One region of the Candidatus Clostridium stratigraminis genome, then DNA from elsewhere that is predicted to be linked to it. Evidence: riboswitches for the same ligand, from Rfam matches in the RefSeq annotation. Region 1 holds a riboswitch; the other holds the start of a gene.
The links. A riboswitch is a leader RNA that binds a small molecule or an ion and turns the genes downstream of it on or off. The one in region 1 is predicted to bind cyclic di-GMP.
Positions count from the first base shown of each region.

Region 2: it holds a riboswitch for cyclic di-GMP, as region 1 does, so the genes downstream of both, ACJDUG_RS11840 (beta strand repeat-containing protein) here and ACJDUG_RS09815 (OmpL47-type beta-barrel domain-containing protein) in region 1, are expected to answer to the same signal.

Region 1 covers NZ_JBJHZZ010000005.1:112,291-125,504, reverse strand. The annotation lists gene ACJDUG_RS09830 (gluconeogenesis factor YvcK family protein) at 48-1,388, opposite strand; gene rapZ (RNase adapter RapZ) at 1,385-2,269, opposite strand; gene ACJDUG_RS09820 (MDR family MFS transporter) at 2,479-3,723, opposite strand; cyclic di-GMP riboswitch class I at 4,033-4,125, shown strand; gene ACJDUG_RS09815 (OmpL47-type beta-barrel domain-containing protein) at 4,207-8,838, shown strand; gene hisC (histidinol-phosphate transaminase) at 8,915-10,018, opposite strand; gene murB (UDP-N-acetylmuramate dehydrogenase) at 10,182-11,099, opposite strand; gene uvrC (excinuclease ABC subunit UvrC) at 11,209-13,083, opposite strand; gene ACJDUG_RS09795 (metal-dependent hydrolase) at 13,126-13,214, opposite strand, start outside.
Region 2 covers NZ_JBJHZZ010000008.1:19,061-32,274, reverse strand. The annotation lists gene ACJDUG_RS11840 (beta strand repeat-containing protein) at 1-2,700, opposite strand, end outside; cyclic di-GMP riboswitch class II at 2,731-2,814, opposite strand; gene ACJDUG_RS11835 (lipase family alpha/beta hydrolase) at 3,645-5,090, opposite strand; gene rlmH (23S rRNA (pseudouridine(1915)-N(3))-methyltransferase RlmH) at 5,264-5,743, opposite strand; gene ACJDUG_RS11825 (SEC-C metal-binding domain-containing protein) at 5,825-6,328, opposite strand; gene ACJDUG_RS11820 (GerMN domain-containing protein) at 6,472-7,041, opposite strand; gene ACJDUG_RS11815 (MBL fold metallo-hydrolase) at 7,056-7,844, opposite strand; gene ACJDUG_RS11810 (UDP-N-acetylglucosamine 1-carboxyvinyltransferase) at 7,869-9,134, opposite strand; gene ACJDUG_RS11805 (DUF1540 domain-containing protein) at 9,540-9,716, opposite strand; gene ACJDUG_RS11800 (2'-5' RNA ligase family protein) at 9,871-10,419, shown strand; gene ACJDUG_RS11795 (zinc ribbon domain-containing protein) at 10,477-10,842, opposite strand; gene ACJDUG_RS11790 (type I glutamate--ammonia ligase) at 11,005-12,903, opposite strand.

The sequences.
Region 1 (13,214 bases):
ATAAGTTACATGAAATTAAACCATGAATTAATTATAAAGTATATACTTTAATGATATTTAATTCCCTTTGATTCCTTTAGTCTTTCAGATAGATAGAAGTATTCTATAATCTTCTTCTTATCAGATAATAATTGATTTTCCATTATGGTTTCTATTAATATTCCTGCTAATTTCTCTGAATCATGCCTAATTAGTCCATTTTGTACCTTTATAAGATCTCCAGCGATTATCTTAACATTTAAGGCAGCAATTTCCTTTTCATTAAGATTAACTAAGGTCGAACCCTCTTCAAGATATTTTTTCTCTAATTCTTTATTGATTCTACCATTGTTTACAACTACATAATCCACCATATCAGAACTGGTATGCTTAAATATCGCCTTTAAATGATCCTGCACACTAAAATCATCTGTTTCACCTGGCTGAGTCATTATATTTGAAACATATATTTTCAATGCCTTTGTTCTCTGTACAGCTCTTCCAATATCATCTATTAAAAGGTTTGGTATAACGCTAGTATAAAGGCTTCCTGGTCCAAGTATAATTGCATCTGCATCTTTTATAGCCTGCAGCGATTCATAAAGAGCCCTTGCGCTAGAAGGCTCTAAAAATATTTTATCTATGGGACTATTATTTTCTAGTGCAGCCACAGGTATTTTTGATTCACCCTCAATTACTTCGCCATTTTTAAGCTTTGCCTTAAGCACCACATTATCTAAGGTAACTGGAAGCACTTTACCTGTAACCGCTAAAACTGAACTCATCTTCTGGACAGCCTGTTCAAAATTAGAAGAAATTCCATCCATAGCAGCAAGAAACAAGTTTCCAAAGCTTTGGTTTTCAAGCCTGCCCCCAGTAAATCTATATTGAAGCAGCTCTTCCATTAATGGCTCTGTATCTGCCAGTGCAAGAATACAGTTTCTAATATCACCAGGAGGAAGTATTCCTAAATCCTCTCTTAGATCCCCAGAGCCGCCGCCATCATCTGCAACTGTAACAATAGCAGTAATATTACTTGTATAATACTTAAGACCTCTAAGCATTGTAGATAGTCCAGTTCCTCCGCCGATTGCCACAATCTTAGGCCCTTTTACTAATAGCCTTTTTTCATAAATTAAATTCTCCAGTTTCTTTGAATCCAAAGAAACATTAATATAACCCTTATTTATTAAGAAAATAAAGGATTTCATGCCTTGTGATACCGCTAAATACAGCAAAAAGGCGCCTGCCAACATTAAGAAAACATAAAAAGAAATATAATAAGCACTATACCATCTATGTTGAATCCATTCTACAAGTCCGAAGGCTATCATTAATATTCCAAGGGCTCCAAGCATAACCCATCTTTTAACTTTAATTCCAGGTTTAAGCCAGTCAATAAACCTCATAGCTTCATTCCACCTCTGTTAATATCTTCATTAATATCCCTATGGTCTATTGTTACCTTATGACCTTTAGCTTTAAGCCTATTATATACTTCATTAGCTATGGCTACTGATCTATGCCTGCCGCCGGTACAGCCTATTGAAATAATAAGCTGTCTCTTACCTTCCTTTAAATAATTTGGTATGAGAAATTCCACCATATCTTGAAGCTTATTAATGAAACTGTTTGTAACCTCAAAGTTAAACACGTAATCCCTAACTTCCTTGTCATTTCCCGAAAATACCTTAAGTTCAGGTATATAGAAAGGATTCGGCAAAAATCTAACATCAAAAACCAAATCTGAATCTACCGGAATTCCATACTTAAATCCAAAAGAAAGTACAGTAATCATAAGCTCGTTTTCAATCTGTCCTTCCTCAGAATATATGGAAGTAAGCTTTTCTCTAAGCTCTCTAGTTGCAAGCTTTGTTGTGTCGATTATATTATTAGCCCTATCCTTCACTTCCTTAAGTCTATTTCTCTCCTTAATAATGCCATTAAGAATTCTTCCGTCTGGTGCTAAAGGATGTTTCCTTCTAGATTCCTTGAATCTTTTAATTATTGTTTCATCGCTTGCATCTAAAAATAATATTTCATAGCTTAAGTCCTGTTCCTTCAAATAATTTAAGCTTACAAATAAATCGTCAAAGAATTGTCCGCCTCTAATATCTATAACTAATGCTATTTTATCTATTTTGCCTTCCGTTTGGTAGCAAGCTTCTGCAAACTTAGGTATTAAGGTAGCAGGTAAATTATCTACGCAAAAGTACCCCAAATCTTCTAAACATCTAATAGCTTGTGTTTTACCGGCCCCTGATAGTCCTGTTACTATTACAAAACGCATAACTTACCTCCGATTATATAAAATGAGTAAAAATAATTATGAATTTTAATAATTCCAAAGTTTTATTTTCTATTTTTAATAAATAAAATAAAACAATAACCTCTAATCTATTATTTAATTATTAACTTTATAGTACAGTTTTATTATTAAATTATAACACAAATTAATGTATTGTTTAATTATTATAATTTAAATATATACTTAAAATATTAAGCTTTCACCTCTTTACATTTCTCTTCTTTTAACCGATTTTCTTCATTAACTGATAATATCTTAACTACATACATAACTATGGTAGCTATAACAGCTATTATAAATGTCAATGACCATATATAATTCAGTCCAAAACTGTCTATGAACTTTCCAGCTAGGGATGTGCCAAGGGCACCTCCAATACTCCAGCTTAACCCTCCAACTGCGTTAAAACTTGCTCTATAGTTACTTGGGCTGTTATTTGATATGTAAACTCCAAAACTAGTAGTAACTAATATTTCACCTATTGTCCAAATTACTGTGGATAATACAAATAGAGCGAAATTATGTATAATTCCTATCATACCAAATCCTATTGCATATAGTATTCCCGCAATGATTATCTTTGTAAGAGCATGAAACTTATGAGTTAAGCTTGTTATTGCTACAGTTAAAAATATTACTGTAAAGGCATTTATACTCATAAGATAACCAAATCTTGTTGAGCCATCTAATTTATATATATCACCCATGGTAATTGGTAATGAGAATCTGTGCTGAGTATATACAAAACAGTAGGCTATATATACTACTAAAAAGATACATAAATAGGGCCTTTTAGCAAAGGCTCTTATAACGCCGCCTTTTTCTTCTTTTTCAAATTGTCTAATTACCTTATTGTGGGATGGATTAGTTTCCTCTACATAAAGTGCAATAAGTATAACAGCTAATAAAGAAGTTAAGGCATCACCTATAAATAACATAGGAAGCATATTTTTAAATAAAATTCCTGCCACAATTGGTCCTAAGGACACACCTATATTCGTTCCTAAATATTGCAGCGAAAAACCAAGCTGTCTCTGCTTAGGTGGAAGAACATCTGCTACTATAGCGCTTAATGCAGGTCTAATAAATCCAGTGAAAAATGCATTAATCATTAGACAGGTAACTATAATAACAGGATTCTTAAATACTGCACAAGGCAGCAAAGAAATAGCAGCAATACTTTGAGACCATAAATAAGTCTTTCTTCTTCCCAGACTGTCTGCTGTCTTTCCGCCAATCAATGAGGCAGGAATGCCTATAAGTATATTTGCTGTAACAATGATTCCAGATATCCCAGCGGATAATCCAATTTTTTGTGTTAAATACAGAGTTAGAAATGGTACCACAAAGTCACCGAATCTATTAATTATTTGTGCAATAAATAAAATATAAATACTTTTGGGTAGCCCCCTATAAGTTTTAAAAATTTTGAGCATAGATATTCCCCCTCATCACATGGTAATTTTATCATATTAATAAAAGAGATTAAATAAAAAAGTCCACCATCTAAGGTGAACTGCAATAATTAGATTCTTTTACTGATAAAACCACTTCGTGGGCAATAGAAAAGTCCATGGTATTGTGATAATGGCAATAGTATTATTGGATAAAATTGAAATTTTTGATAATATTTATTTGTTTGTTTTTAATAAATATATTAAACTTTTCATATAGATGTGTAATTAAAGTTTATCTATTTAATGAATATAGTTAAACCACTAAGCTGCATATCTAAATATATTATAAAGTGAAAAAGGCAAACCATGGGAAACCATGAGACGCAAAGCCAAGGGCCTGAACCACGAATATTTTTACGTGGATGGCAGCCGGTTGCCACAAGAGCATAGTTTTTTAGATTGTGTATCTTGTTTACGATTCATTTTTCTTCCCTTTTTCACAGTGAAAGGTAGGAATATATCATGAAAAAACGTTTCTTTAGCAGTGCTCTATTTTTTGTATCACTGCTGCTGGCATTGCAGCTTGTATTTCCATCGGTATATGCTTCAGCATTAACTACTGATAATACGGTGCTGCCGCCCAGTAATCTCTCCATTCAGCTCACAACACCAAGTGATGTAAAACTTACATGGAGTTCTGTTTATCAAGCTACTGGTTATAATGTTTATGGAATTCTTGACGGTCAGCTCAAATTACTTGGTACTACAGCATCAACATCTTATACCTTTAGTAACCTTCCAGAAGGCTCCTATAGCTACGTTGTTTCAACCTTAAGTACTGTTGGTGAATCTGGTCCCTGTGCTCCTGTTTCAGTTAATATTACTTACCCAATTATGGCAGGACCAACTAATTTAACTTACAAAATACAAAATGGAAACGATGTTGTTTTAAGTTGGACAACCTCTCAATATGCTCAAGCTTATAATGTCTATCAAATTGCAGGAGATGGTCAGCAAACCTTAGTTGCATCTACAAAAACCTCCACATATACCCTGACAAATACAGCTGAAGGAAACTACACCTATGGGGTTTCTTCTGTTAATTCACTTTATGGTGAATCTTCACTTTCAGGATATATACAGGTTCAAGTTACTTTCCCAATTATGACAGCTCCAAATAATTTTAACTACTCCATATCTAATGGTAATGACATAACCTTAAAATGGAATGCTGTAAGTTATGCAGCAAACTATAAAATATATCAAATTGTGGATGGCCGAAAGGTTCTTAAAAGTACAGCTGCAGGAACAAGTATATCCTACACTAATATACCTGCTGGTGATTATGTGTATGAGATTCACTCCTATAGTGATCGTTTTGGCGAATCACAAGATGGAAGTCAAGCTTTCTTCACTTTAGTTCTTCCAATAATGCAGACACCTGGTAATTTAACATATAGCATGGCTAATGGGAATGATATAACCTTAAAATGGGAAACTGTTCCTTATGCTACAGCATACAAAGTGTATCAGATTGCAAATGGTGAGGAAACCTTAATAAGTACATTGACTGGTACAACAGTCACTTACACCAATAAACCTGCTGGTGATTATGTTTACGAAGTTAGATCTTATAGTGATCGTTTTGGTGAATCACAAGATGGATGTCAAGCCTCCTTTACTTTGGTTCTTCCAATAATGCAGGCACCAAGCAATTTAATCTATAACATTACAAATGGAAATGATATTACCTTAAGCTGGGGAGCCTCCCCTTATGCAGCGAACTATAAAGTATATCAGATTATTAATGGCCAAAAGGTCTTAAAAAGTACCTTAACTGGTTCAACTATCACATATACTAATATGGCTGGTGGAGATTATAATTATGAGATTCACTCCTATTCTACCCGTTTTGGAGAATCTGAAGATGGCAGCAGCATAGCCTTTACTTTAGTACCTCCAGTTATGCAGCCACCTGCAAATGTAATACAAACCATTAAAAATGCAACAGATTTTACCTTAAGCTGGGATGTATCGCCCTATGCAACAAGCTATAAGATTTATCAGATAATTAATGGAGTAACAATTTTAAAAAGTACTGTAACTGGAACAACAGTTTCATTTACAAATATGCTGCCTGGTCAATATGATTATGAAATTCACTCATATTCTAGCCGCTTTGGAGAATCAGTAGATAGCAGCAATATAACTGTTAACTTAAACGGGCAAATTTTGCAGGCACCTACTAATTTAACTTATAGTATTTTAAATGGCAATGACATAAATTTAAAATGGACTGCTGCTCCCTATGCCACAAGTTATAAAATTTATCAAGTTATTAATGGACAACCTGTTTTAAAGCAAACAGTGACTACTACTTCAGTAACCTTCACAAATATGCCTCAAGGGGATTACGACTTTATTATTGACTCTGTATCTTCACTTTTAGGAGAATCTCCTATTGGAGCAGAAACTACTTTTTCATTAGTGCTTCCAACAATGGCTGCACCAAGTAATTTTGTATATAAGCTTCAAAATGTTAATGATGTTGTATTAACATGGTCACCTGTAACATATGCTGGCAGTTATAAAATCTATGAGTTAATTGATAATCAATTAGTTCTTAAGGCTACTGTAACCTCTACAATAACTACCTTAACTAACATAGCTGAAGGTGATCATACTTATGTTGTTACTTCAGTAAGCAGCAGATTTGGCGAATCAACAGATGGAAGTGAGTTATCACTTTCTGTTAGCTTCCCAATAATGCAAGCACCAGCTAATTTGACTTATACTATTGCTAATGGAAATGATATTACTTTAAAGTGGACCGCTTCTACCTATGCAGCATCTTATAACGTATATCAAATTATTGATGGTCAAAAGGTATTGAAACAAACTGTAACTGGTACTTCTGTAACCTTTGCTAATATGCCTCAAGGGGATTACAGTTATGAGGTTGATTCATTTAGTACGCGTTTTGGTGAATCTCCAATAGGAAGTCAAGTTAGCCTTACACTGATTTTCCCTACAATGCAGGCACCCGCTAACTTAACCTATACTATGGCAAATGGTAATGATATTACCTTAAAGTGGACCGCATCAAGTTATGCTGCATCTTATAAAGTGTACCAAATTATTAATGGACAAAAGGTATTAAAGCAAACTGTTACTGGTACTTCTGTAACCTTTACTAATATGCCTGAAGGGGATTACAGTTATGAGGTTGATTCCTATAGTACGCGTTTTGGTGAATCTCCAATAGGAAGTCAAATAAACCTAACATTAGTTTTTCCTACAATGCAGGCACCCACTAACTTAACAAATAGTATAGCAAATGGAAATGATATTACTTTAAAATGGACCGCTTCAAGCTATGCTACAGCTTATAATGTATATCAAATTATTGATGGACAAAAGGTATTAAAGCAAACTGTAACCGGAGTTTCTATAACCTTTACTAATATGCCTCAGGGTGATTACAGTTATGAAGTTGATTCATTTAGTACGCGTTTTGGTGAATCTCAAACCGACAGCACAATAAACTTTACATTAACTTGGCCAGTAATATCCTCACCAACTTTATCAGCAGCTGTTATAAATGTTAATAACATTACTTTTTCATGGCAAGCTGTTAGCTGGGCTAATGAATATCGTATTTATGAAGTAACAAATGGCACGCTGCAATTGATATATAAAGGAACAGCCTTAACTTATAAAGTTTATAATTTGTCAGAAGCAACTCATGTTTATCAGATTACTGCCTATAGTACTCGTTTCGGAGAATCAGCCTTATCTAATCCGCTGACTGAAACTATTATCTACCCTGTAATGCAGTCTCCAGAGGTAAACATTAATGTCCTAGACAAAACAAGTGTTCAGCTTACTTGGAACTTTATAACTTATGCTAATGGTTATAATATATATGAGATAATAAATGGCGTTCCTGTTTTACTTGTAAAAAACCTAAATAATTTATCCTATACCTTTACTAATCTTTCATATGAAAATCATCAATATTATGTTACTTCTTACAGTAATTCATTTGGTGAATCTGATCCATCTAGTATTGTTTTAGCAAAACTTATTGTTGATACTGTACCACCAGTTACAAGTATTAATGCACCAACTAATTGGATAAATCAAAATTCACTTAATATTACTTTAACAGCAGCTGATAATGAAACTGGCGTTTTTAAAACCTACTATTCAATTGATGGTTCTGGCTACATTGAAGGTAATTCTTTCATTATACAAGGTGAAGGAATTCATAAAATAACCTTCTACTCAGTTGATAATGCTGGGAACAAAGAGGCTTTAAATACTGCTTATGTAAAGATTGATAATGCTGCACCAGTCACTACTTCAAATTCACCTGCTGGCTGGTCAAAGGATAATGTAACTATAAACTTAATTGAAGCAGATTCACTAAGCGGCACTGCTAAAACTTTCTACTCAATTGATGGTTCTGACTACATTGAAGGTAATTCTTTCATTGTACAAGGTGAAGGAATTCACAAAATAACCTTCTATTCAGTTGATAATGCTGGCAATATAGAATCAATTAATACTACTTATGTAAAGATTGATAGGACTGTACCAACTATTACAATGAATCTATTTGATGAGTATAAACTTGGTTCAACTTTACTATTAAACTATATAGCAGATGATAATCTTTCTGGTGTGGTTAATGAAAAGGTACTTGTTTTTGAGCCAAATGAAACTATTGGTAAAGTTATCACTAATGGTTCAAGTATTCAATTTGATAAACCTGGTGTTTATACTATTATTATCACAGTAACTGACGCTGCTGGTAATAGCACTACAGTACAAAAACAATTTATTGTTTATATCCCGGCTAATATTGAAATAACACCTATTGTTGTTAAAGGAAATAATGGGGTATTTACTGTTCGTGTTGATCTTCCATCAGGATATAGTACCCAAGGATTTGACCTTAATACTGCAACACTAAATGGTGTAAATGCGCTTACAAGCAACAATGGATACTATAATCAGGCAAAGCTAGGTCAGTTCAAGTTTGAGCGTTCAGATTTCAATTTGACTGCACCTGATATGGTAGTTGAGTTTCGCTGCTACATTAATGGTTATTTAGTAGTTGGACAAACTACAGTTAAAGTACAAAAATAACTTTCTAGCAATCACATACCATAACAAAAGGAAGGCAAATGCCTTCCTTTTATTATGGTATATTTTTTAATTATTTTTAAAATGAATAAATTTTATGTAATATACCAGTCAGTGCACCTATAAAAGCTTCATTCTGCTCCATAGTTCCAATGGTAACTCTCATCCACCCCGGCATTCCAAGCAAGAAGCCTGGCCTTACTATTATTCCTCTTTTTAAAAGCTCATTAAAAACCAATTTATCATCTAATTTTGAACTAACCATAATGAAGTTAGCGTTGGTTTCAATGTATGGAAGGCCCAACTTCTTAAATTCAGAATATAAATAATCCCTTCCTATTATGTTCGTTTCATAAACATAATTTAAGTATTCACTATCATTAATTGCAGCTGTTGCAGCCCTTTGCGCAAATAAATTTACATCAAAAGGACCTACTACAGTATTGAAGTATTTTACTATTTCCTCATTGGCAATTCCATAGCCACATCTAAGTCCCGCTAGTCCATAAGCCTTTGAAAAGGTTCTTAATATTATCATATTAGTATACTTATCTAATAGCTGAAGAGTGTCTGGATAATCTTCGTCGGTTACATATTCAATATAGGCTTCATCCATAATTATGAATACGTTTTCAGGAATTCTATTAATAATTCTTTCCAAGTCTTGTTTCTTGAAAATAGTTCCTGTAGGATTGTTTGGATTGCATAGCCATATCAATTTAGTTTTTTCATTTATACAGTCTGCCATAGCGTCAACATCTAAGCCATGATTCTTCATGGGTACGATTATTGACCTTCCCCCCATAAGCTTTGTTGCTGCATCATAACGTGAAAAAGTGACTTCAGCCATTATGCTTTCATCACCAGGTCTTAATAAAGTATCACAAATAACTCTAATAAGCAGATCTGAACCTGCTCCACAGAAGATTTGAGATGTTTTTACCCCTAATTTTTTAGAAATAGCTGCTTTCAGTTCAAAATTTGAAGCGTCTGGATACAGACAAGTTTCATCAATAGTTTCCTGTAGTGCCTTTTTTACCTTAGGAGAACATCCAAGTGGGTTTTCATTTGATGCAAGTTTAATAACCTCCTCAAGACCCAGTTCTCTTTTAACCTCACTAATGGGCTTTCCAGCAACATACATCTCCATGCTAAATACTTCTTCCCTTATACCATACCCCATTAAAAATACCCCCATAATTAGATTTATAATTAAAAATTAATAATTAAATTAATAGATTGAAATCCCAAAGAGGACTTTCTATAGGCTTTATGAAAGTCTATTGGATCTCCATAATTGTTAATTATTAATTGTAATTACCTTAAATTATGTGCTACCCTAGTTGCTATTTTTCTTCCCCAATAATCCTCACTTCTGGATGAAGTTCCACGTTGTATCTTCCTTTAACTACTTCTTGAACGTATTCGATTAGTGATAGAATGTCCTTTGCGGTTGCGCCGCCTTTATTAATAATAAAGCCTGCATGCTTTTGTGATACCTCAGCTCCCCCGATACTGTGGCCCTTTAAAGCACACTCTTCAATAAGCTGTCCTGTAAAATATCCGACCGGTCTTTTAAAGGTACTGCCTGCTGAAGGATACTCTAGGGGCTGCTTATCTTCTCTTCTTCTAGTTAATTCATCTATTCTATTTTTAATTTTCTCATGCTCGCCTTTTTTTAATTTGAAGCTAACTTCAAGAACAGTATAGCCATGCTTTTGAACAGCACTTGTTCTATAACCTAGATCAAGCCGCTCCCTATCTAAATTTATCAGGTTGCCTTCTTTATCAACTACAAGAGCGCTGTATATTACTTGACTTACTTCTCCATTATAGGCTCCTGCATTCATTGTAACTGCTCCACCTACTGTGCCAGGAATACCACAGGCAAATTCGAAGCCTGTGAGATCATTATTAAGTGCAGCGTCAGAAACCTTGCATAGGTCTGCACCGCCTTGAACAATTACCATTTCCTCCTGAACCATTATGGTGTCAAGTTTTGTAAGTTTAATAATTACACCTCTATATCCGCCATCTCTTACTACAAGGTTAGAGCCTCTTCCTATTATATAAAAGGGTACCCTATTTTCATTGCATAACTTTATAATATTAACAACTTCCTCGTAAGTTTTGGGTCTTACTAATATATCAGCAGGGCCCCCAACCTTAAAAGAAGTATGGTTTTTCATTGACTCATTTATTGCTATATCGTCTTCTTTCAAAAGCTTTGAAAGTTTACTGCTTAAATCCTCATATTGGTTCATCTTAAATCTCCTTAACATTACTAAGATACACATTCTAGTATAATTTTTCTAGCTGTATTAATCAAGTTCTAGTTTTTTATATTTTCTAATACTTCAATTTTCTTACATATTATTTATCTTTATCAGCGTTTTTAAAATAATCAAATATACTTTGTGCAGCTCTTTTGTCAATTGAAGGTGTTTCAAACAATTCTTCTACTTTTGCATTCTTTATGTTTTCAATGCTGCCAAACTTTTTAAGAAGCTCCTTTCTTCTCTTTTCTCCTACTCCCGGAATATCTTCCAAAACTGAGTGAAGGACTCTCTTATCTCTAAGGCTTCTATGATAAGTAATTGCAAATCTGTGAACCTCATCCTGTATTCTCGTTATAAGCTGCATAACATTTGAACTTGGTCTAATAAGCACTTCATTATTATTATATATTAAACCTCTGGTATTGTGCTTATCATCCTTAACCATGCCGCATACCGGTATATCAATATTTAGGCTGCCTAAAACTTCAAGGGCAATATTTACCTGTCCCTTTCCTCCATCCATCAGTATTAAATCTGGAAAAACACAAAACTTGCCTGCACTTAGCTCTAAGTTTCTTTCCTTTATTTTCTCTATTTCCTCTAAACCGTGTTTAAAACGCCTTGTTAATATTTCCCTCATGCTGTCATAATCATTTGCACCTATAACAGACTTTATTTTAAATCTTCTATAATCACTATTTTTAGCCTTCCCGCCTTCAAAAACTATCATGCTTCCTACAGAGTCTACTCCTTGTATATTTGATATATCATAAGCCTCAATTCTATTAGGAAGCTCTTCTAAATCTATAATAGAAGCTAATTCTTTAAGAGCGGTTTTATGAATTTCCTTATCCTGAAGCAGTTTAAGCTTAAACTGTTCTAAGGTTAGTTTAGCATTTTTTGTAACCATTTCAAGTAAATCTTTTTTGTCACCTCTTTGAGGAACCTTAATTGAGACTTTTGAGCCTCTTTTCATGGTAAGCCACTCTTCTAAGAGCTCGTTATCCTCTATACTTGGAACAAATATATTCTTAGGTACAAAGGCAGTACCACCATAAAACTCCTTAACAAAATCAGATATTATTTCTCCATTTAAAATGCCTGCTGTATTTTCAAGCATGTAATTTTCTTTACCTAAAATTTTACCATCCCTTAAGAAAAATATCATAGCACAGGTGTCTTTTTCATCGCTGTATATACTTATAAAGTCTTCATCCTCAAAGTTTCCTGTAATAATCTTCTGCTTTTCTACTATTTTTCCTACCGCAGCTATTTTGTCTCTAAAGGAGGCTGCTTTTTCAAATTCTAAGCTTTCAGCTGCTGCTTCCATTTGAGCCTTTAGTTCTCTTAAAACATGCTTATCTTTTCCTGAAAGCAGGTCAATAATATCTTGTACAAGCTTACCATAGTCCACTTTTGAGACTAAGCCTGCACAGGGAGCGTTACATAAGCCAATATGATAATTAAGACAAGGTCTTATGTTAGTTTCTCCTTCTTTAATCACCATTTTACAAGTTCTTATTGGAAATACCTTCTTAATTAAATCAAGTGTTTCGTAGACTGCAGAAACATCAGTGTAGGGTCCGAAATATTTAGCCCCATCCTTAGCTAATATTCTTGTCATAAATACCCTCGGATAATCCTCATTTGTAGTAATTTTTATAAAAGGATAGTGTTTATCGTCTTTTAATAAAATATTATACTTTGGTCTGTACTTTTTTATAAGATTGCACTCTAAAATAAGTGCTTCCATTTCAGAATCTGTAACTATATTTTCAAATTCAGCTATGTTTTTTACCATAGCCTTAACTTTTTCAGAATGATTCTTTGAACTTTGAAAATATTGTCTTACTCTATTTTTAAGAACTTTAGCCTTGCCGACATAAATTACTTCTCCTAAAGAGTTTTTCATTAAATACACTCCGGGCTTATCTGGCAATATTTTTAGTTGATATTCGAAATCAAACATGGTTTACCTCCAAGGAAATCATTTGTAATATAATCTATTGAGCTATGTAATTGCCGGAATTTTATAAATCACATAAAGAAGTCCAATAACTACAAGAACCAGTTCAATAAATGTTCCAAGTTTTGAGCCTA
Region 2 (13,214 bases), on a different contig from region 1:
TACAATAATCGACTGATTTTTATTTGGTTTTGCTGCAATAGTAAATGAACCATCAGCATTCGTTACTTGTACAGTAGCAACGGAAGTTGTAGCGCCGTCATTGCTATTATTATTTATGAATGATACATTTACAAATGATCCCACTTCTGCTTTCCCTGTAACTGTTTGGTTTTTGCTGTTGTATGTTACATTAATCAGTTGAGGTGGTGTTTTATCTATTGTAAATTCAACTGTTGTCTTGTTTCCAACCGTATCTGTTACAATTAGTGTGTAAGAACCTTCATTTGATACCGATGTTCCTGAAGTAAATTGTGCTCCATTTAGTGTAGCATTTCCCTCATTAAAAATAGGTGTTACAGCTATATTGTAATATTTATCATTTATAACTCCAGTTACTACTGGTGGTATCTTGTCAATATTCGTAATAGTAACTGTTTTTGTGGTAGTATTACCGGCTAGATCTGTTGCTACAAAGTCAAAACTACCATTTGTGGTGAATGTATGGCTCTGAGCATTGAGTGACCCTTCTTCATTCATAGCAGCGGTAACTGTTATGTCTTGGTTAGTCGGATCTTTTGTATAATCACCAAGTGTAATTTCAGGAGCTACCTTATCAATATTTGTGATTACTATGATGCAATCAGTTTTATTTCCAGCTTCATCAGTTGCTGTAAAGGTAAAGCTTCCATTTTCAGTGAATGTATGGCTTGTTACATTAAGCATACCTTTGTCAGTACTAACGGTAACTGTGATATCTTTATTAGTTAATGAAGTGATATAGCTGCCTGTTGTAATGACTGGTGCGACTTTATCTATATTGTTAATGGTAACTGTTTTACTGCTTTGATTTCCTGCCGCATCAGTTGCTGTAAAAGTATAGCTTCCATTTTCAGTGAATGTATAGCTATCTTTATTAAGTGTACCTTCGTTTGTGGTTGCGGTAACTGTTATGTCTTGGTTAGTTGGATCTGTCCTATAATCTCCAAGTGTAATTACAGGAGCCACTTTATCAATATTTGTGATTACTACGGTTTTTTCAGCTACATTTCCTGCTGCATCAGTTGCTGTAAAAGTAAAGCTTCCATTTGAGGTAAATGTATGACTATCTACATTAAGTGTACCCTCATTAGTAGATGCGGTAACTGTAATATCTTTGTTTGTCGGAGATGTATTATAATCTCCAAGTGTAATTACAGGAGCTACTTTGTCAATATTTGTGACTTGTACGGTTTTTGAAGTCACATTTCCTGCTGCATCAGTTGCAACAAATTCAAACTTTCCGTTTTCAGTAAATGTATGGCTAGCTGCGTTAAGTGAACCTTCGTTTGTATGAGCATAAACTGTAATGTCCTGGTTAGTTGGATCAGTCGAATTGAATGGGTCTATAGTAATTTCAGGAGCAATCCTGTCAATGTTGCTAACAACCGCGGTAGCTGTACCTTTATTACCCGCTGCATCAACAAAATTAAATGTAAATTCCCCATTATCTGTAAATGTGTATGTGTCTGCTCCTCCATTGTTTAAAATAGTAACTGACTCACTAGGAGTAATTTTTACTACAACATCCTTATTTGTTGGATTCTGAGTAGAATACTCAACGGTTGCGGTTGGAGCTACCTTGTCAATATTACTAACACTTGCCATAGCCTTACCCACGTTGCCAGCTACATCTACAAATTCAAAGGTAAAATCTCCATTTTCCTTGAAAGTATATGATAATGACCCTCCATTATTAGTTACGGTAATAGGTTCATTTGCATTAAGTGTTACAGTGACATCTTGATTCGTTGGCGCAGTTTCTGAATACTCAATTGAACCCACTGGAGATGTTTTGTCAATATTCTCCACGTTAACCCGTATAGATCCCGGATTACCTGCTGCATCAGCAAATGTCAAATCAAAACTTCCATTTTTAGAAAATGTCAATGTAGATGCATCTGAGTCAAACATAATAGTACTAGGTAGAGCATCGATGTTTGTATAAGTTACCGGCTCACTCGGTTTTATGGTAGCCACCACATCTTTATTTATTGGGGTAGTGGTAGAATAATTAACTGCCGCCGTAGGTGCCACTCTATCTATATTATTAATTCTTACAGTTTTAATAGTTTGGTTCCCAGCTGCATCAGTTGCCACAAAATCAAAACTCCCGTTATCTGTGAAAGTATGGCTAGTTGCATTGAGTGTACCTTCGTTGGTACTTACGGTAACAGTGATGTCTTGGTTAGTCGGGTCTTTCGGATAATCTGAGATGGTGATAACTGGTGGAGTTATATCCACTTTTTCGGTAACAGGAGTCGCTTTTGTGTGAACATCACCAGCGGGCTTTCCATTTACGTATATTGTATAGGCTTCAATTGTAAACACTGGGTCTGTTGCTGTATTTTGATCTAATTTTGCTACATATGAATAAGACCATTTAGTATCACTAATTTTTTTCACAACAGTATTATCATCACCATCTACTTTTACAACTAATTGTGGGCCATCAATGGTAACTGTTCCAGTTAAGTTAACCGTTGTATCTCCGTTTTTATGTGTAGGTTTATCTGGGGTAATTACCCCAGTAACCTTTATGTCTGACATTTGTGTTCTACCTGTTTGGATGTTAGTTGCACTCGCTGCATTAGCATTGGTTCCAATACTAATGCTTAATGACATTGTAACAGCCAGAGCCAATGATATTTTTTTCTTGTTCATAAAATTTTCTCCTCTTAAAATATTTTTGTTTTTTAAGAGGGGCGGTTACACTATTAGCTCCATGCAGCCCAAGTGTCCAGATACAGACCGCACTTCTCAGCTCCCCTAATATAAGAAACTTGCACAGGAGCATTAGTTTCTTATCTTCGACATTAGAGATATGTCCTATATTATGAAAGATCACCTCCATCCTTTAGTATAATTTAAATTCAGCTTGCTAAAATATATAAAATTAGAATTTAAAGATAAGTTTCTAATATTTTCTACAAAGAAATCAAATCTAAATCTAATTTGTTGATAATTTATCCTATAGTACATTGATAGGTTCTGATCAGTAAAATATATTAAACATGCTGTTTTAAATATAATTATATCCAATATACCAATTATTAACAACAATTGTAAAAAAATATATTTCAACAATATATTTCAAATATGGACATTTAATAATAAATGTTGATTAAAAACCTCATTTTTTTGTAGTACGGCCCTCCGTAACTACTTCAAAAGAGGTTTTCCCATTTCTTTTATAGAACCATAAAAAGAGAGCTCATTCAGAATGCACATTATGCGTCACCTGAACAAGCTCAAAAACAAACATTAGCTTCACCATAGCCATTGCTTATAACTATTTTCTTACATTATAACAATTCTTATCTATATATTTTACAATCTCTAAAGATGTACTATATCTATCACTTCCACTGATTCTCTCAACAGTTAGTCCTAAGGCTTGAATCTCAAATTTTACATTAAACTTATCAAAACAGATATTAAGGATATCATCTTCATTTTTCTGTTTTTCATCTCTATTCTCCTATCAAAAATAAAAATATCTTATTATTAATAGATAAAACTATTATACTTCTATTATCGTATTATTCATTTATCCTTTAATTTCTTTTTTGCTATCGATAAGCAAAGGTTTATCATAAAATAAGTGTTTAATAACCCTCTTCCTTAAGTGCTGCTACAATTTCCACATATTTTTCTATTACATCAAACCCTTTATAATCATCTCTTCTTAGGTCTATAATATCTCCATGAGAGATCCCTCGCCTTCGTTTATTTTTTAATACCCCTTTAAATTCACCCCATTTAGCAGATTTAATAGATACTAAGCCATCATTTTCACCTTCTGTTAACCTTACTAAAATATAAGGTATGGCTACTATATAATCGCTTAATATATTCTTTACTACCGTTGCGTAACTTTGATAATACACTTGCGGAGCATCCCTTACCTCTTCATTAAATTTTTCACTATGTTTAGTTGAAAACTGTCTGCTTGCAGTATAAAAATCAGGATTTTTATCCCCTAGAAACCTATAATATTTATCAAAAAACCTTGCAATAGCTTTGTAAATTTTATCAGGAAGTTTACAAGCAATATCAACAAACTTACATCCTCTATGTGGTGATGACATCATGGTTAGTGATGCCACACAGTCCCCCATCTCTAATTTACTTATCATAAAACGTGCATCTAGTCCTCCCTTTGAATGGGCAATAATATTTACCTTTTTACATCCTGTTTCTTTCATAATATCAAGAATTTTATTTTTAATGTCCTTTGCATTATACTCAACTGTCCCCCAAGCTTCTTGATTACCGTAATAAACTGTTGCTCCATTGCGAATTAATTCCTTAGGTATCCTTCCCCAGTAATTAATGTATTTTAAATCTCTAAATCCAACACCATGAACTAATACGAGTGGATATTTTGTTTTACATACTTCTGAATCAACACGAGCTTTATTATTAATTACTTTATAACATTCATGATCATATTCTATTCTTGCTATATGGCAGGCATATATCATTATAAGCGCATTTATGATTGGAATAAGGCTCCCAAAAACTACTATAAGTCGCCTCATTATATTTAATCTTCTTGAAGTACATAAAATTCTTATCATACCATTTGTAAGTAATATAATAATATTTAATGCCATAATAACAATGTCTATTATTAAGATATTCTTAGGTATGGCGAGGTTTTGTATTGTTGCAACTCCCATTTGATATATTATGATTTGAATAAAAGCTGCATACAATCCATATAAAACAATACTTCTTCCACATATCATTACCCTTAATCTAATGTTTACAATATGATTCCTAGCATATGGAACTATATTTACTTTTATCCAAATATAAAAAGTGAAAAAAATTGCCTCAGCTAAAATAATCCATTTACATATAACGTTATCTTGTCCAAATTTAGTACGTTCACTAAAAAAGTACCCTAACAAAAAAATATGAGGAGCGAAAATAAAATACACATGCAAAAAGATTTTATTCAGTAAATGTATCTTCTTATTAATATCTAAGTATGCAATACTGATTACAATTAGTGTTAATGCAAAAGTTATTATAGCTGCTATCATAATTTCTCCTTACTTAGGTTGGAATTCTTATTAAATAATCATATTTTACCATATTTTTCAACAGAAACCCATAGTTTTTAAGAATGGTGGGTGAATGAAAAAAAGATTGAGTTTTTCCTCAACCTTTAAAATCTTATTGCAATTTAATTAATATCACATAATTCATACTTACATCATTTGTGGTACGGTTCACCGTAATTAATTCTAAATCCCCTATAAACCTGTTCAAGTAAAATAACTCTCATTAACTGATGAGGAAAAGTCATTCTTGAAAAAGATAATTTATAATCAGCTCTATTTAAAACTTCCTTTGAAAGGCCAAGGGATCCTCCAATAACAAATGCTATACTGCTATTACCTTTTATGCCTGCATCTTTAATAAATTCTGCAAGCTCCTCTGAAGATAACATTTTACCTTCTATGGCCAAGGCAACTACAAACATACTATCCCTTATACATTTTAAAATTGCCTCTCCTTCCTTTACCTTTATCTGAAATTCTTCCTTTTCCGAAGCATTATCAGGTGTTTTCTCATCCTGAAGTTCAATTATTTCAAGTTTACAATATCTGCTTAGCCTTTTTGAATATTCATTAATGGCATCCTTAAGATATTTTTCTTTTATTCTCCCAACAGTTATTAGCGTTATATTCATAGCTAGCCTCAATCCTTTATCTATAAAATTAATGCCGCCCTATATTTATACAATAGGTCGGCATTTAAGTTACAATTGATATTATGCATTAGTACCGCAGCACTTTTTATACTTTTTCCCGCTGCCGCATGGACATGGATCATTTCTTCCTACTTTATTTTCATTAATGATAGTTTTAGTTTCTCTCCACTTTACCTGGATTTCTTTTCTCTTTTCTTTAACAAAGATACCTTCCCATTGTGGTAGTTCATATAGATAGTCAGCTTTTGCATCCAGCATATTGAAATAAAGCTTCTCAAAGTCTATATTTATTTCTATTTCTGAATTTTCATCTATATTTTCTAAATCAATACTTTCTTTTAAACTTTCATTAATCCCATCTAAAAATCCCATAAAAAATATGTTTGATGTTTGGAATTCTTCTGCCAAGTTTTTAACTGTACCTTTTACAATTTCTTTATGATTTGCTAAGAGTTTCGTATATATACTTTTTTCAATTGCTCCATATTCCTTCCAGAAAGCAGCTTCCCCTTTAGTTTTTACATACTCTACAACCATATCTGTCCATTCTTTATATAGGCTCATTCTCGTTTCTCCTTTCGCTGGTCAAACTGGGTAGTTAAATAGGTTCATACCAATCATATACTACCCGTAAAAGTCCATTCAGGACTTAACCTACTTTTGTAAATCTTTTGTTGTAACTTTATTACAATTATAATAATTTTTCTTTATTTTTTCAACAATATATTTTCAATATCATCTTTCCCAAAGGGCTTAGATATATTGTAATTTCCCCCTAGGCTTTCTATATCTTTGTTTTCAACTAGTATTTTTACCTTTGATACTGATGGAAGCTGAGTCAAAGAATTTAAAATGCCTCTAAGACAGGCTTCTTCCTTAACTGGAGTCATATCAAAGTTAGCTTCTTTACTTAAGTTCACATAAGCTACCTTATCCTTAATAGAAAAGCTAAGAAGTTTTGTTTCTTTAGGTAGAACTGGCTTTAACATGCTTACGTTAGAAGGCCCTTTTAAAAATTCCTGCATTATAATTTCGCCAATAACCTCTTCTTTATTAATAAGCCTTTCTTCTTTAACTACCTCTGCTTTATCCTTTGTAGTAGAGCCATCAAAGTATAAATCTAAACTAATACTATTATCTTTCTCTTTAGGCAATACTACACTTTGTATTTTCTCATTGTTATTTGAGCTAAGTTTATCTTTTTTTTCGCACCCAGTAAATCCTATTGAAGTAATAACTAAAGTACTGAATAAGAATACTGAAAGTAACCTTTTCATGCTCTCACCCCACTCTAAAATTCAACATAATTACTTGGCATATCCCTCTTAGCTACAGTGAGTCCAATATCTTTATTTAAGCTTATCTTTCTAGCAGTTAAAATATTTACTACTGTTTGATATGCAAGCTCCGGATAATTATTAGTCTTGCTTAAATGTCCTAAAACAACTTTTTTTCTCTTGTAGCCATCTATCATATCTGCTATGGCTTTCCCACAGTCCTCATTTGATAAATGTCCAATATCACTTAATATTCTTCTTTTTAAATTATATGGATATGGTCCAAATTTTAGCATCTCTATATCATGATTACTTTCAAATAGAAGTACATCAGCATCTTCAATATTTTCTCTTACTATATCAGAGTAATAACCTAAGTCTGTAGCAACAGCTGCTTTCTTCTTATTATGGTATAATGCATAGCCTTGTGCAGCCGCTGCATCATGAGATATTGGAAAACTTTTTATATCCATATTTTTTATGCTTGTATAATTTTTAGACATAACCATAATATTGTGCTCTTTAATATTACCTACTAAACTACTCATGGCTTTCCAAGTAAGCTCATTTGCATATATGGGTATATCATATCTTCTTGATAATACCCCTACACCTTTAATATGGTCAATATGTTCATGAGTTACAAAAATAGCGTCTAATTCTGAAGCATTTTCGTTTATTTCCTTTAAGGCCTTTTCTATATTTTTACCTGGTAACCCGGCATCAATAAGCACCTTTGTCTTACCGGAGGATACAAATATACTGTTTCCACTGCTGCCACTATATAACGAACAAAATATCATAAACCTTCACCTATATATAACCCTTTAACAATCTTCTGTCTTTATTCTTCTTATATCCGCACCAAGTATTTTAAATTTTTCTTCAATGTATGGATATCCCCTATCGACATGATCAATACAGGTCACTTCTGTTGTTCCTTCTGCTGCGAGTCCAGCTATTATCATTGCAGCTCCAGCTCTTAAATCAGTGGCCTTAACTACAGCACCTGTAAATTTGTTAACTCCATCTACAATTGCAGTTCTACCTTCAACCTTTATATTTGCTCCCATTTTTTTAAGTTCATCAACAAATTTAAATCTGCTTTCCCATACGCTCTCATTTACAATGCTTCTCCCCTGAGCTATGCTTAAAAGAGTCGTCATTGGCTGCTGAACATCTGTAGGAAATCCAGGGTAAGGTAGTGTTTTTATATTCACACCTTTTAATCTTCTATCTGATTTTATAAGTATTGAATCTTCATTTTCTGTAACATGAACTCCCATTTCAATCAGCTTAGCTGTTATTGACTCAAGATGCTTTGGAATAACATTTCCAACAACAACCTCACCTCCACAAGCAGCAGCTGCTATCATGTATGTACCAGCTTCGATTTGATCAGGAATTACGCTGTAATTGCAGCCCTTTAGTTCTTTGACACCAACAATTCTAATTATATCAGTACCAGCACCTTTAATATTAGCACCCATAGAATTTAAAAAGTTAGCTACGTCTACTACATGAGGTTCTTTAGCCACATTTTCAAGTATTGTTGTCCCTTCTGCAAGTGTTGCTGCTAGCATGACATTAATTGTTGCTCCTACACTTACTACATCAAAAAAAATATTTGCTCCTATAAGCTTTTCTGCTTTTGCCTTTATAAGTCCATGTTCTATGGTAACCACAGCTCCTAAAGCCTCAAAACCTTTTATGTGTTGATCTATAGGTCTTACTCCAATAGCGCATCCTCCTGGTAAATCTACATTTGCTTCCTTGAATCTGCCTAAAAGTGCACCAATAAGATAGTAAGAAGCTCTCATCCTTCTTACATCATCTGTATTAGCAAAAACGCTATTAATTGCTGTACTATCTATGGTTGCACAATTATTACTTTTATTTATCTTACAATTAAGGCTTTCAATAATTCTTTCTATACATTGAACATCTTCTATTTCAGGTATATTGTCTATTACAGAAACACCACTGCTGGCCATAATTGCTGCAGGTAATATTGCAACAGCAGCGTTTTTGGCTCCGCTTATTTCTATCTTTCCAAACAACTTTTTTCCACCATTTATAACAAGCTTATCCATGCCAGTACCCATCCTTACTTATTTTTTATTACATAATACTATATCAATTAAAATCATATTTTCCCATGCTAAATTACAAGTTTCATTATATCATAAAATTAATAGTATACCATAGTTTTAATATTAGGTATATTTTTCCACAAAGTATAGAAAACATACATTTTCCATTATATAATATTCTATTATATATTAAATAAAGTGTAATTTCTATGGCAAATCTGCAATTTATTTATAAATACTTTCATATAGCATTAAAAATCCTTAATGAATTCTTAAGTACGATACTAAAATACAAATTTCTTGCATATTATAAAAAAATAAAAGGCAGTTTATTACTAAAAACACTTAAGATTTGTCTTAAGTATTTTTAGTTAAAACTACCTTCTACAACTAATACAGTTAATTTTAACTTAATACAAAACTTCCACAATCAGTACATTGTACGGTATTTGCTTTGGCTTCATGCTTAACTACCTGAATCTGCTGCAGGGTACAATAATTATCATCCTTACAATGATACTTACATTCACTCACAGTACATCCTATACTGCTGTTATGTTTTTCATTGGTTACAGTTCCCATGTTTAACTCCTCCTAACAATTAAATATTGCATACATCATAGACATAATACATAAGCTGTATACTATTTTAGTATTAGAATAAACAATTCATATTATACTTGGAATAAATATGGTATAATACTTTTATAACTTCTACTTAGTTAAGGGGGAAAAAATGAAATACTATTTAGTTGCTTTATTCGATACAGAGTCTTACTCTGCTATGGAAACGATTCAAAAAAACATTTGTAAAAAATATAAATTATACAAAAATACTCCTATGCTTCATATAACTTTAGAAACAATCGAAGATCCTGATATGGATAAACTTTCTAAGGTACTTACCGATGTGTTAAAACCATATAAGACATTTAAAGTAGAAACAAATGGAATTATATGCTTTGATCCTCCATATAAATCTGTAAATTTAAAAATTGAAAATAAGGGATATATTATTCGTTTAGCAAGAACTATTAATGATACATTAAAACTACATGGTTTTAATGTTAGAGAAAATATAGAAAATTGGGACTTACACGTTTCACTGGCTAACGCAAATTATGCTATTAGAGAATGGACAGGAAAAGAATATGTTGCTGCCTGCAGCGATGCTAAAAAAGACGGCTTTTATAGACTTGCTAAAATTGAGAAAATTGAGCTTTGGAAGCCTATAAATAATAAAAAGGAGATGCTTGTAAAAAGCTTTCCTTTAAGAACATTTTAATTAATTCAAAAAATGAGCCACGAGAAAAGTTCCCGTGGCTCACATAATTCATATTGTTTATTGTTGTTTGCCGCATTTATGGCAAAATACGTCTTCCTTTTCCATTACTGTTCCACATTTCTTGCACAGCTTCCTATCTTTAAGCTTTAATATCTTTTTGTTTATACATTCTATGTCTTTATTTATTGAATCTATTTCTTTGCATTTTTCTATTAAGCTGCTGTCATTAACCTTATTATCTGTATATTCCTTATATATTTTCTTACCTATTTTTAAGTAAATTTCGTCAATATGTTTCTCATTAGAAGATAATGACATATTCAGCTTGGATATCTCTATTAGATTTTCTGATTTGTAAGCAACATTTGAGACTCCATCCTCTAAGTATTTTCCTATTTTAAACAAATTATCTTTAAATGCCATAAATCTAACCCCTAAAACCAATTATATTTCTATATATAATATATGTTTAAATCAATTAAATTGATTCCAAGTAAGAAAGCCAATTAGTAATTTGTCTAAATAAAAAAGCCCCCGGGGGGGGGACTTTTTAGCTATTTATAAATTATTAATTAGGAAAAGCTTTTAGATATCTAATAAATTTTTCTTATAAGCTGCATATAGGTCTCTAAGCTCTTTCATTTTATCCTCTAACTCTATTTGAAGTTTTGAAACTTCCTCATAGTCAGCAGCATCTACTGCATCCTTAATTCTTGTAAATAAGCTTTTCTGAGTATAGGAATCCTTCATTATATAATATCTTAAGTTATTTATAGACATCCAATTTGAAACATCAAGGTCTAATGCCTTATCTATGGAATGAAGCATTTTGCAGTCTCTTATTTCATCACTATAATCCACTATAATCCTGCCAGTTATCTCAGTAAGCCATCTTTTAACAACAGCTAGTCTAAAACTGTTAATCAGTTTGTCGTTTAGAACATCCCCTGCTTTAAGTGAATTTAACTTTTCTGGATATTTATTAAATGCAGTAAGATTTTCATAAACAGTTGCTGGGGCTTTTCCAAAAAATCTTTCTCTATCTTCAGTAGTAAAGTCTTCAAATACATCTTCTTCAGTTCTATATGCCCTATCTTTTTGTAGATATGATGCTTCTTCACCTGGTTTTTTTGAAAGCTCTGCTAAAAGATCATCTTCAGTTTTTCTATTGGTTAATGCATAGCTTATTCCATCCATCATTGCCATGTATAAAGCTGCTAGGCACAAGTAAGTATTTGTGTGAGGGTTAGGGGCTCTTAGCTCAAACCGTGTTGCAAGCGGGTTTTCAACATCACGTACAAGACCCATTAAAATTGTTCTGTTTCTAGATGGAACTTCAATGCTGTGACCTAGGGAAGTAACTATACATACAGGTGCTTCAAATCCTGGCTTAAGTCTTCTTAGTGAATCATTAGTTGCTGATACAAAAGGGTTAATTACCTCGTAATTATTTAGTACACCCATTACAGAAGCATATCCAATTGTACTTAGATAATGATCTTTATTTGCCGTAAATAAGTTTATCCTTTTATTATTTTTTAATTTTAAAGCTAAGCCTACATGAGTATGTTCGCCGCTACCTGCAACACCCTCTATAGGCTTAGCGAGGAAAGTAACATCAAGACCATATCTTCTAAAGGTTTCTTTCACAATTGTTCTAGCTAAAAGTTCATTATCGGCTGCCTGAAGTGAAGTTGAATACTTCCAGTCTATTTCAAGCTGCTCCATTATATGAGTAAGATTGCCTGACTCATTAATCTTTGCCTTTACTCCACCAACTTCTTTATGCCCCATTTCTGGTTCTAAGCCGTATCTATCCATAATTATTAAGCTTTCTTCTAAGGCAGTACGAACTGAACCCTTTGTTCTTGTCCAATACTGTTCCTTAAGAACCTGAGAAGTTGAAAGTTCTTCAACTTCTGCCTTTTCATTTGGGGTTTTTACCCAAAACTCAAGTTCTGTTGCTGAAGTTGGAACAATGTCTTCTATATCATCATATTTAATGCCGTAATCCTTTAATGATTCCGGATAGTTTTTAAATAGCTTTAGCAATGTATTTTTAACATAATTTATTGAACAGTTTAGTATGTTTCTTGAATCTACAGCCTTTCCTTCATGTAATAAGAAACTTGGAATTCTTAGTGTTCCAACTGGCTTATTAGTTTCTATGTCTGTATTTTCATAATTATAATCTATATACCAATTTACTTCTAAATCAGCTACTATATCGACCTTTGCGTTATTAAGACTTGCTATACCAGGCAGGGCTACTGATGAACCGTCAGTTTGAACTGATCCATTTAGAAAGGTGTCAATATCATCCAAGAATACTTTTACGGGTATTTTTTCATCTGTATCATTTCCAGCTAAATCTATACCAACCAATGATACAAATTTGATTTCAGAGTGATCTGCAAGAAATTTTTTCAAACTATCTTTAGAATGTTCTTTCTTAGGTACAAGATATATTAAATCCTTATACATAATTGCCCCCTAAAATTTTAATTTTTAAATCCTAATACTTTCATTATACGTTCATATAGTGCTTTAGTTACAGACATGTCTATTATAAATTTGCATTGATTTTGAATAATTATTACAAACTCTAAACTCAATTTTATTATAGTAAAGTACATGAGTCAATACAAAAATTGAAGGTTTCAAAATTATTTATTTCATTCTTTTGAAATTTTTAAAGAATGCATTCCTTCAATTTTAAGAAATATTTTTATTACACAACTTTTGTTTTTTGGAGTATAATTACTGTAGATTGTAATATAATGAGCTCAGGGGGT